Regions from separate parts of the Serratia montpellierensis genome, predicted to be linked through region 2. Evidence: predicted binding sites of a transcription regulator. Region 2 holds the regulator's gene; the other holds the start of a gene.
What was found. Region 2 encodes ArgR, which controls arginine synthesis, uptake and breakdown. Its sites were predicted from a motif close to ANTGAATAAAAATACANT; they were not measured.

Region 1 (4,425 bases), on a different contig from region 2:
CCGGAGTACGCCAGAACGATTTTTTTGATGCCTTGGTTTTGCATGATCTATTCCTTTCTAATTCTAAAATTAAGCGAGGATCCGGGTGCCAATCGACACGCCGTTAAACAAAGCAGGAAGCTGATCGGCATGGCGCCAGCTGGCGATATCCACCGGGCGGCCGAGGGTGCGAGCAGCGTCGAGCGCCGCATTCACCTTCACCACCATACCATCGGTGATGATGCCTTGCGCGATCAGTTGCTCCGCTTTTTGCGCCGTCATTTCCGCAATGCGTTGCCCCTTGCCATCGAGGATGCCGCTGACGTCCGACAGCAGGATAAGGTCCGCCCCCAGCGTCGCCGCCAGCGCCGTCGCCGCCTGATCGGCGTTCACGTTCATTAACTGCCCTTCGGCGGTGATGCCGATGGAGCTGACCACCGGCAGGTAGCCGGCACTCAGCAGGGTATTGATCAGCGCGGGCGAACCGGGCTGCGCGTTGCCGACGTGACCCAATGCCGGATCGAGCGGGGTCACGACCACGCTGCCGCCGTCCGCCAGGCTCAGGCCGACGGCGTTGATCTGATGTTTAATCGCCCACGCCAGCAGCGTTTTGTTGGCGGTGCCGGCCAGCGCGCCGGTGATGATGTCGATCTGATCGGCCGGCGTGACCCGCAGGCCATTCTTTTTCACCACCGGCAAGGCGAGCTGCTTCATCAGTTCGTCCACCACGCAGCCGCCACCGTGCACGATCACCAGCGGACGCTGATGCTGCTGGCGGTAGCTGTCCAGCGCGGTAAACAGACGCTCCAGCGCTTCTTCACTGTCTAATAACACGCCACCTAACTTGATAATTAACGGGTTCATTGCTGTTTACTCACGCTGGTTTAAAGGAGTGACTGGGTTTCCGGGAAGCCGAAACGGATATTCAGGCATTGCACCGCCTGCGCCGCCGCGCCTTTCAGCAGGTTGTCTTCCACCGCTACGGCGATCAGATGCTCGCCCTGTACCGCAAAACCGATGTCGCAGAACGGCAACCCCACCACCGCTTTCAGCGCCGGCACGCCCTGGTCGTACAACCGCACCAGCGGCTTGTCGTCATAGGCAGCATGATAGGCGGCCGCGACGTCCTGCGCGGTCACGCCGGCTTTCAGGAGGCAGGTGATGGTTTCAAGGATGCCGCGCGGGAAGTTGCCCAGGTGCGGCGTAAAGATAACCGGCACGCCCAGGTGCGCGGCGATCTCCGGCTGGTGCCGGTGAGTGAAAATACCGTACGGCTGCAGGCTCACTTCGCAGAAGCTGGTGGTCATGCTGGCCTTGCGACCGGCGCCGCTAACGCCGCTGGTGGCGTTGATCACCGGCCACTGGTCGAGGTTCAGCAGCTGTTTTTCGATTAACGGTTTCAGCGCCAGCTGCGCCGCCGTCGGGTAACAGCCCGGCACGGCAATCAGCTGCGCCTGTTTAATCTTGTCGCTCTGCCACTCCGCCAGGCCGTACACCGCCTGCTCCAGCAGGGTGCCATGCTGATGCTCGAAACCGTAATACTGGCTATAAAAACCGGCGTCCTGCACGCGGAAGGCGCCCGACAGATCGAACACCACGCAGCCCGCCGCCAGGAAGGCCGGTGCGATATCGTGGCTGACTTCATGGGCGGTGGCGAGGAACACCACGTCGATGCCCTGCGCCGCCTTGGCAACGTCGGTCAACGGTTGCAGCGGCAGATCGACGATGCCTTTCAACTGGGGATGGAGATCGGAAAGCAACTTTCCTGCATCTGCACTTTGCGCTGAAACCGCTAAAGCGGTTATGTTCATGTGTGGGTGGCGATTCAGGTAAGCCGTGAGCTCCGCTCCGGCGTAACCGCTGGCACCAACGATCAGCGTATTCAACATGTGGCCTTTCACCTTCTAAACTGACGTGCGGTCGCTTGCGACCCAGGTAACAGGGCTAGCCAGCGTTGTTGCGCCGTTCACCCACGGAGCCAGGCGTTGATGCTTTTATAAACATCCGGGTATCGGGTTCCCTTACGCGTCGGCTTACTGTATTTTTATTCAAAATAAATGCATGAATATTGATACTATCCTAACCAAAGGCTGTCAACAGTGAAGATGAAATTACCTCCATTTATTGAGCTGTACCGGGCGTTGATCGCCACTCCGTCAATCAGCGCCACCGATGCCGGCCTCGATCAGAGCAATGAGGCGTTAATCAACTTGCTGGCAGGATGGTTTGCCGACCTGGGCTTTCGCGTCGACGTACAGCCGGTGCCGGAATCGCGCCACAAATTCAACTTGCTGGCCAGCATCGGCGAGGGCAGCGGCGGCCTGCTGCTGGCGGGTCATACCGATACGGTGCCTTACGACGAGGGCCGCTGGACGCGCGATCCCTTCACCCTGACCGAGCATGACAACAAGCTCTACGGCCTGGGCACCGCCGACATGAAAGGCTTCTTCGCCTTTATTCTGGATGCGGTGCGCGATATCGACGCGAGCAAATTGACCAAGCCGCTGTACATTCTGGCCACCGCAGATGAAGAAACGACGATGGCCGGCGCACGTTATTTCGCCGCCTCCACCGCGATTCGGCCGGATTTCGCCATCATCGGCGAGCCAACCTCGCTCCAGCCGGTGCGTGCGCACAAGGGCCACATGGCCAACGCCATTCGCATCGTCGGCCAGTCCGGCCACTCCAGCGATCCGGCGCGCGGCGTCAACGCCATCGATCTGATGCACGAATCCATCGGCCGCCTGATGGAGCTGCGCAAAACCCTGCAGGAGCGCTACAACAACCCGGCGTTCGCCGTGCCTTATCCCACCATGAACTTCGGCCATATCAACGGCGGCGACGCGGCCAACCGCATCTGCGCCTGCTGCGAGCTGCACTTGGATATCCGCCCGCTGCCTGGCATGACGCTCGACAACATCAACGAACTGATGCATCAGGCATTGGAGCCGGTAAGTCAACGCTGGCCGGGCCGCCTGACCATCGAGGAGCTACACGCGTCGGTGCCGGGCTACGAATGCCCGACCGACCACCGCATGGTGGCGGTGATCGAGGAACTGCTGGGCACCCGCACGCAGGTGGTCAACTACTGCACCGAAGCGCCGTTCGTGCAGCAGGTTTGCCCGACGTTGGTGCTCGGCCCCGGTTCCATCGATCAGGCCCACCAGCCGGACGAATACATCGACACCGCGTTTATCGAACCGACGCGCAAACTGCTGGGCCAGCTGGTCAATCACTTTTGCCGGCAATAAACCCGACATTTAACAGGGGAAATGTTTTATGCTTTCCCCTAACTCAAAATAAGTAGAAAACGGCGAAATAAGCCGTGCTGATAACCGACGCGCCGTAATTAAATTTCAGAAAATGCGCCGATTTTGATGTTTTTTTGCTAAAAATAGTGTCAATTGACGATTGGACAGGAACGCGATGTGATCAGGCAGGCGGTCTGCGCCTGACGCGTGAAATTTATTTACAAGATAAAAATCATACAGAACTGGGTCAGGGGTTATATGAACGAACAATATTCGGCAATGCGCAGTAATGTCAGTATGCTCGGCAAATTGCTCGGCGATACCATCAAAGAAGCGCTGGGCGAGCATATTCTCGATCGCGTTGAGACCATCCGTAAGCTTTCCAAATCCTCACGCGCCGGCAACGAAGCGCATCGCCAGGAGCTGCTCTCCACCCTGCAGAACCTGTCCAACGACGAGCTGCTGCCGGTGGCGCGCGCCTTCAGCCAGTTCCTCAACCTGACTAACGTCGCCGAGCAGTACCACAGCATTTCGCCCAACGGCGAGGCCGCCAGCAACCCGGAAGCGCTGGCGCAGCTGTTCAGTCGCCTCAAAGACAAAAAGCTCAGCGACAAAGAGCTGCAGCACGCGGTGTCGCAACTCTCCATCGAGCTGGTGCTGACGGCGCACCCGACGGAGATCACCCGCCGCACCCTGATCCACAAACTGGTAGAGGTCAATACCTGCCTCAGCCAGCTCGATCACAACGATCTGGCCGACTACGAGCGCAACAAGATTATGCGCCGCCTGCGCCAGCTGGTGGCCCAGTCGTGGCACACCGATGAGATTCGCAAACATCGCCCTTCCCCGATCGACGAAGCCAAATGGGGCTTCGCGGTAGTGGAAAACAGTCTGTGGGAAGGCGTGCCGGCGTTCCTGCGCGAGTTCAATGAGCAGTTGGAAAATTCCATCAATTACAGCCTGCCGGCGGAAGCGGTGCCGGTGCGCTTCACCTCCTGGATGGGCGGCGACCGCGACGGCAACCCGAACGTGACCGCCGAAATTACCCGCCATGTGCTGCTGCTCAGCCGCTGGAAAGCCTGTGACCTGTTCACCCGCGATATTCAGGTGCTGGTCTCCGAGCTGTCGATGACCGAGTGTACCCCGGAGCTGCGCGCCCGCGCCGGCGGTGACGAGGTGCAGGAACCGTACCGCG
Region 2 (4,425 bases):
CATGAGAAACCTATGCGCATTCACATTCTTGGGATCTGTGGCACCTTTATGGGCGGGTTAGCGATGCTGGCACGCTCATTGGGGCATGACGTCACCGGTTCGGACGCCAACGTCTATCCGCCGATGAGCACGCTGCTGGAGAACCAGGGGATCGATCTTATTCAGGGTTATGATCCAGCCCAGCTGGATCCGGCGCCGGATCTGGTGATCATCGGCAACGCCATGACGCGCGGCAACCCGTGCGTGGAGGCGGTGCTGGAGCGTGGCATCCCTTACGTTTCCGGCCCGCAGTGGCTGCACGACGCCGTGTTGCGCGATCGTTGGGTACTGGCGGTCGCCGGCACCCACGGCAAAACCACCACCGCCGGCATGGCGACCTGGATCCTCGAGGCCTGCGGTTACCAGCCCGGCTTCGTCATCGGCGGCGTGCCCGGTAACTTCGACGTATCGGCGCGCCTCGGCGGCAGCCCGTTCTTCGTGATCGAGGCCGACGAGTATGACTGCGCGTTCTTCGACAAGCGCTCCAAGTTCGTGCATTACAGCCCGCGCACGCTGATCATGAATAACCTGGAGTTCGACCACGCCGATATCTTCGACGATCTGAAAGCCATCCAGAAACAGTTCCACCACCTGGTGCGTCTGGTGCCGGGCAAAGGCAAGATCATCCTGCCGGACAACGACAGCCACCTGAAACAGGTGATGGCGATGGGCTGCTGGAGCGAGCAGGAGCTGGTGGGGGAAGAGGGCACCTGGCGTGCGCAGAAGCTGACGCCGGACGCCAGCCATTACGCGGTGTTCCTCGACGGCGAACAGGTCGGCGAAGTGAACTGGGCGCTGGTGGGCGAGCACAACATGCATAACGGCCTGATGGCCATCGCCGCTACCCGCCACGTCGGCGTTCAGCCGGCGGACGCCTGCCGCGCGTTGGGCGATTTCATCAACGCCCGCCGCCGCCTGGAACTGCGTGGCGAAGCCAACGGCGTCACGGTGTACGACGACTTCGCACACCACCCGACGGCGATCCTCGCCACCCTGGCCGCGCTGCGCGGCAAGGTCGGCGGCACGGCGCGCATTCTGGCGGTGCTGGAACCGCGCTCCAACACCATGAAAATGGGCATCAGCAAAAACGATTTGGCGCCTTCGCTCGGCCGTGCCGACGAAGTGTTCCTGTTCCAGCCGCACCACATTCCGTGGCAGGTGGCGGAAGTGGCGGATGCCTGCGTGCAGCCGGCGCACTGGAGCGCGGATCTCGACACGCTGGTGGACATGGTGGTGAAAACCGCACAGCCGGGCGATCACATTCTGGTGATGAGCAACGGCGGCTTCGGCGGCATTCACGATCGCTTGCTGGACGCGCTGGCGAAAAAGCAGGAACCGAAAGTCACCTACTGATCGTTAACCGCATTAGTCACATCAAGGGCCGCATTCGCGGCCTTTTTTATGGGCGTAAAAAAGCCCTCGCGAGCGAGGGCAACGGGGTTCGTCGGATAGGACGACGAGAGGGTCTCTGGGAAATCGGCGTTTGCGTCAGAACTCGGCAGTGGCAGTGACGAGGGTAATCAGCTCTGCAAAGCCGTTCCCAGAGTTGTTATTTGTAAATCTCGGCGGTGGCGTGGTAGTTGCCTTCATTACGCGCTTCGATCACGCGGTAGGCGGTTGCGCCTTTCGCGTCGGCTTTCTCAGACAACGCCTGGCGAATGTCGGTCGGCGCCCCGTCGATACCGCTGACGGTAATGGTACCGATAGATTGCAGGTTGGCGGTCTGATCGTTAGTCACTAACTGGGCGGCAGACGCGCCGAAGGAGATGACAGACAGCAAACCGAGTGCAGCAAGCGTAGTTTTCATGTTCATGATAGCGATCCTTGGTCATAACAGCCTGGAAGGGCTTGGCAGCGATTTTTATTCTTGAAGGCCGTTATGACAGCGTTTGATTCCAGAGAGGTATTGCCCGTTGCCGGGTAATGCCGTTACTTATTTGTAGATTTCAGCGGTCGCGTGGAAGTTGCCGTCATTGCGCGCTTCGATCACGCGGTAGGCGGTCGCCCCTTTGGCGTCAGCTTTGTCGGACAGCGCCTGACGAATGTCGGAAGGCGCAGCGGCGACGCCGCTTACGGTGATCACACCGGCCGGCTGCAGTTTTGCGGCTTGAGTTGCGTCAACAGATTGTGCTGCGAATGCACCAAATGAAAGCATGGACAGAACGCTCAGGGTTGCAACGGTAGTTTTAATTTTCATCATCTCACCTCATCGTATTCTTTTATCAGTTCCAACGAACTGTGATTCAGTTCACGAAAATGAGTATACAGCTAGTAACGCGAAAAATTAATAGTTCGCTAACAGTTGCTAGTGAAACTTTAACCTCATGATCCTTATTTTTTATAACCGTAAGGAATAAAAAACGCTCATAAAACGATCTTTTGATGTTAAATTTATGTGATTTCAATGAGGTAAGTGATTTTGACCAAAAGTGCGGAAGATCACAGTGGGTACTGCTGGTTACATGGAGATGTCATGGAAATGTGTTGTTGAGGAATAGAAAAGCAGTGTTAAACGCGCTTGAAGGTAGGAAAGGTAACGCGAGGGTTAAAGAAGCGCTAACAAAGTGCGGGCTACAGCCGCACTTTGTTAGCGCTTTGTTAGCGCCAGGTTTCACAGCTCTTGCTCGAACACGCCCAGGATCGCTTCATGCAGTTTCTGAGCGGTAAAGCCGCTGGACGGGGTGACGAAAATCGTATCGTCGCCGGCAATCGTGCCGAGGATGCCCTGGGATTTACCCAATGAGTCGAGCAGGCGGGCGATCAGCTGTGCGGCGCCCGGGCTGGTGTGGATCACCACGACGGCGTCGTTATGGTCGACGTCCAGCACCAGATTCTTCAATGGGCTGGTGGTGGTCGGCACGCCGAGCTCGGCAGGAAGGCAATACACCATTTCCATTTTGGCATTGCGCGTACGCACCGCGCCGAACTTGGTCAGCATGCGCGATACTTTGGATTGGTTAATGTTTTCGAAGCCTTCTTCTTGCAGCGCCAAAACGATCTCGCCTTGAGAACTGAATTTTTCTTCTTTCAATAACGCTTTGAACGTCTTGATCAGATCTTCCTGTTTTGCGGGATTACGCATTTTGCACCGTGGAATGTTGATAGTGGAAGTCATGATTATGCATATAGATGAATTTTTATGCAACAAAGGCCGACCCAAAGAAAATAAACATGACCGGGCGGCGAGGAAAGGGCGGCATTTTAACAAAATCCGGCTGCGATGAATATGCCCTTTTGACGACGGAAAATCGGCCTGCGGTGGTAAATAAAATGTTATTAAAATGATGTTGTTCTGATGTTGCGTAAGGGTGTAATGTAACGGCCGGTTAACTTGCTCGTGAATAACCTCGCACTATTTTTGATTAGTGTGCGCTATGCCCTTCATGCGTAAGCGATTTAATCTAAAATGGGCGCGACAGCGGCCATTTCATTACACCTGCAGGCAAGAATTGGCTAATTTATTGTTTTAAAAGGTGTAATGACTTAAGGTCCGTAACCAACACATTCACGGCGCTTTATATATTTAAGATAATAAAGGAGTATAGGATGAAAGTTGCAGTTCTCGGTGCTGCTGGCGGTATCGGCCAGGCCCTCGCCCTTCTACTCAAAACCCAGCTTCCTTCAGGTTCTGAACTCTCTCTCTACGACATTGCCCCTGTTACCCCAGGCGTTGCCGTCGACTTAAGCCACATCCCAACCGCAGTTAAAATCAAAGGCTTCAGCGGCGAAGACGCGACTCCGGCTCTGCACGGTGCGGACGTGGTGCTGATTTCCGCCGGTGTGGCCCGTAAGCCTGGCATGGATCGCTCTGACCTGTTCAACGTTAACGCCGGCATCGTGCGTAACCTGATTGAGCAAGTGGCGAAAACCTGCCCGAAAGCCTGCATCGGCATCATCACCAACCCGGTTAACACCACGGTAGCCATCGCGGCGGAAGTGCTGAAAAAAGCCGGCGTTTACGACAAGAACAAACTGTTCGGCGTGACTTCGCTGGATATCATCCGTTCCAACACCTTCGTGGCCGAGCTGAAAGGCAAGCAGCCGGAAGAGCTGAACGTGCCGGTTATCGGCGGCCACTCTGGCGTGACCATCCTGCCTCTGCTGTCGCAGATCCCGGGCGTGAGCTTCACCGATCAGGAAGTGGCGGATCTGACCAAACGCATTCAGAACGCCGGTACCGAAGTGGTGGAAGCCAAAGCCGGTGGCGGGTCTGCAACGCTGTCCATGGGCCAGGCGGCCGCACGTTTCGGTCTGTCTCTGGTGCGTGCACTGCAGGGCGAGAAAGGCGTAGTGGAATGCGCTTACGTTGAAGGCGACGGCAAATACGCTCGCTTCTTCGCACAGCCGCTGGTGCTGGGCAAGAACGGCGTTGAAGAGCGCAAAGAT

Region 1: argC (N-acetyl-gamma-glutamyl-phosphate reductase) is a predicted target of ArgR. The motif match lies at 2,015-2,032, and genes of this name have one in related genera.

The regions. Positions count from the first base shown of each region.
Region 1 covers NZ_VOSN01000010.1:113,076-117,500, reverse strand. Annotated here, with positions in the region: gene FUU19_RS11270 (argininosuccinate synthase) at 1-44, opposite strand, end outside; gene argB (acetylglutamate kinase) at 70-843, opposite strand; gene argC (N-acetyl-gamma-glutamyl-phosphate reductase) at 864-1,868, opposite strand; gene argE (acetylornithine deacetylase) at 2,085-3,230, shown strand; gene ppc (phosphoenolpyruvate carboxylase) at 3,489-4,425, shown strand, end outside.
Region 2 covers NZ_VOSN01000002.1:116,374-120,798, forward strand. Annotated here, with positions in the region: gene mpl (UDP-N-acetylmuramate:L-alanyl-gamma-D-glutamyl-meso-diaminopimelate ligase) at 13-1,392, shown strand; gene yhcN (peroxide/acid stress response protein YhcN) at 1,589-1,852, opposite strand; gene yhcN (peroxide/acid stress response protein YhcN) at 1,973-2,236, opposite strand; gene argR (transcriptional regulator ArgR) at 2,651-3,121, opposite strand; gene mdh (malate dehydrogenase) at 3,586-4,425, shown strand, end outside.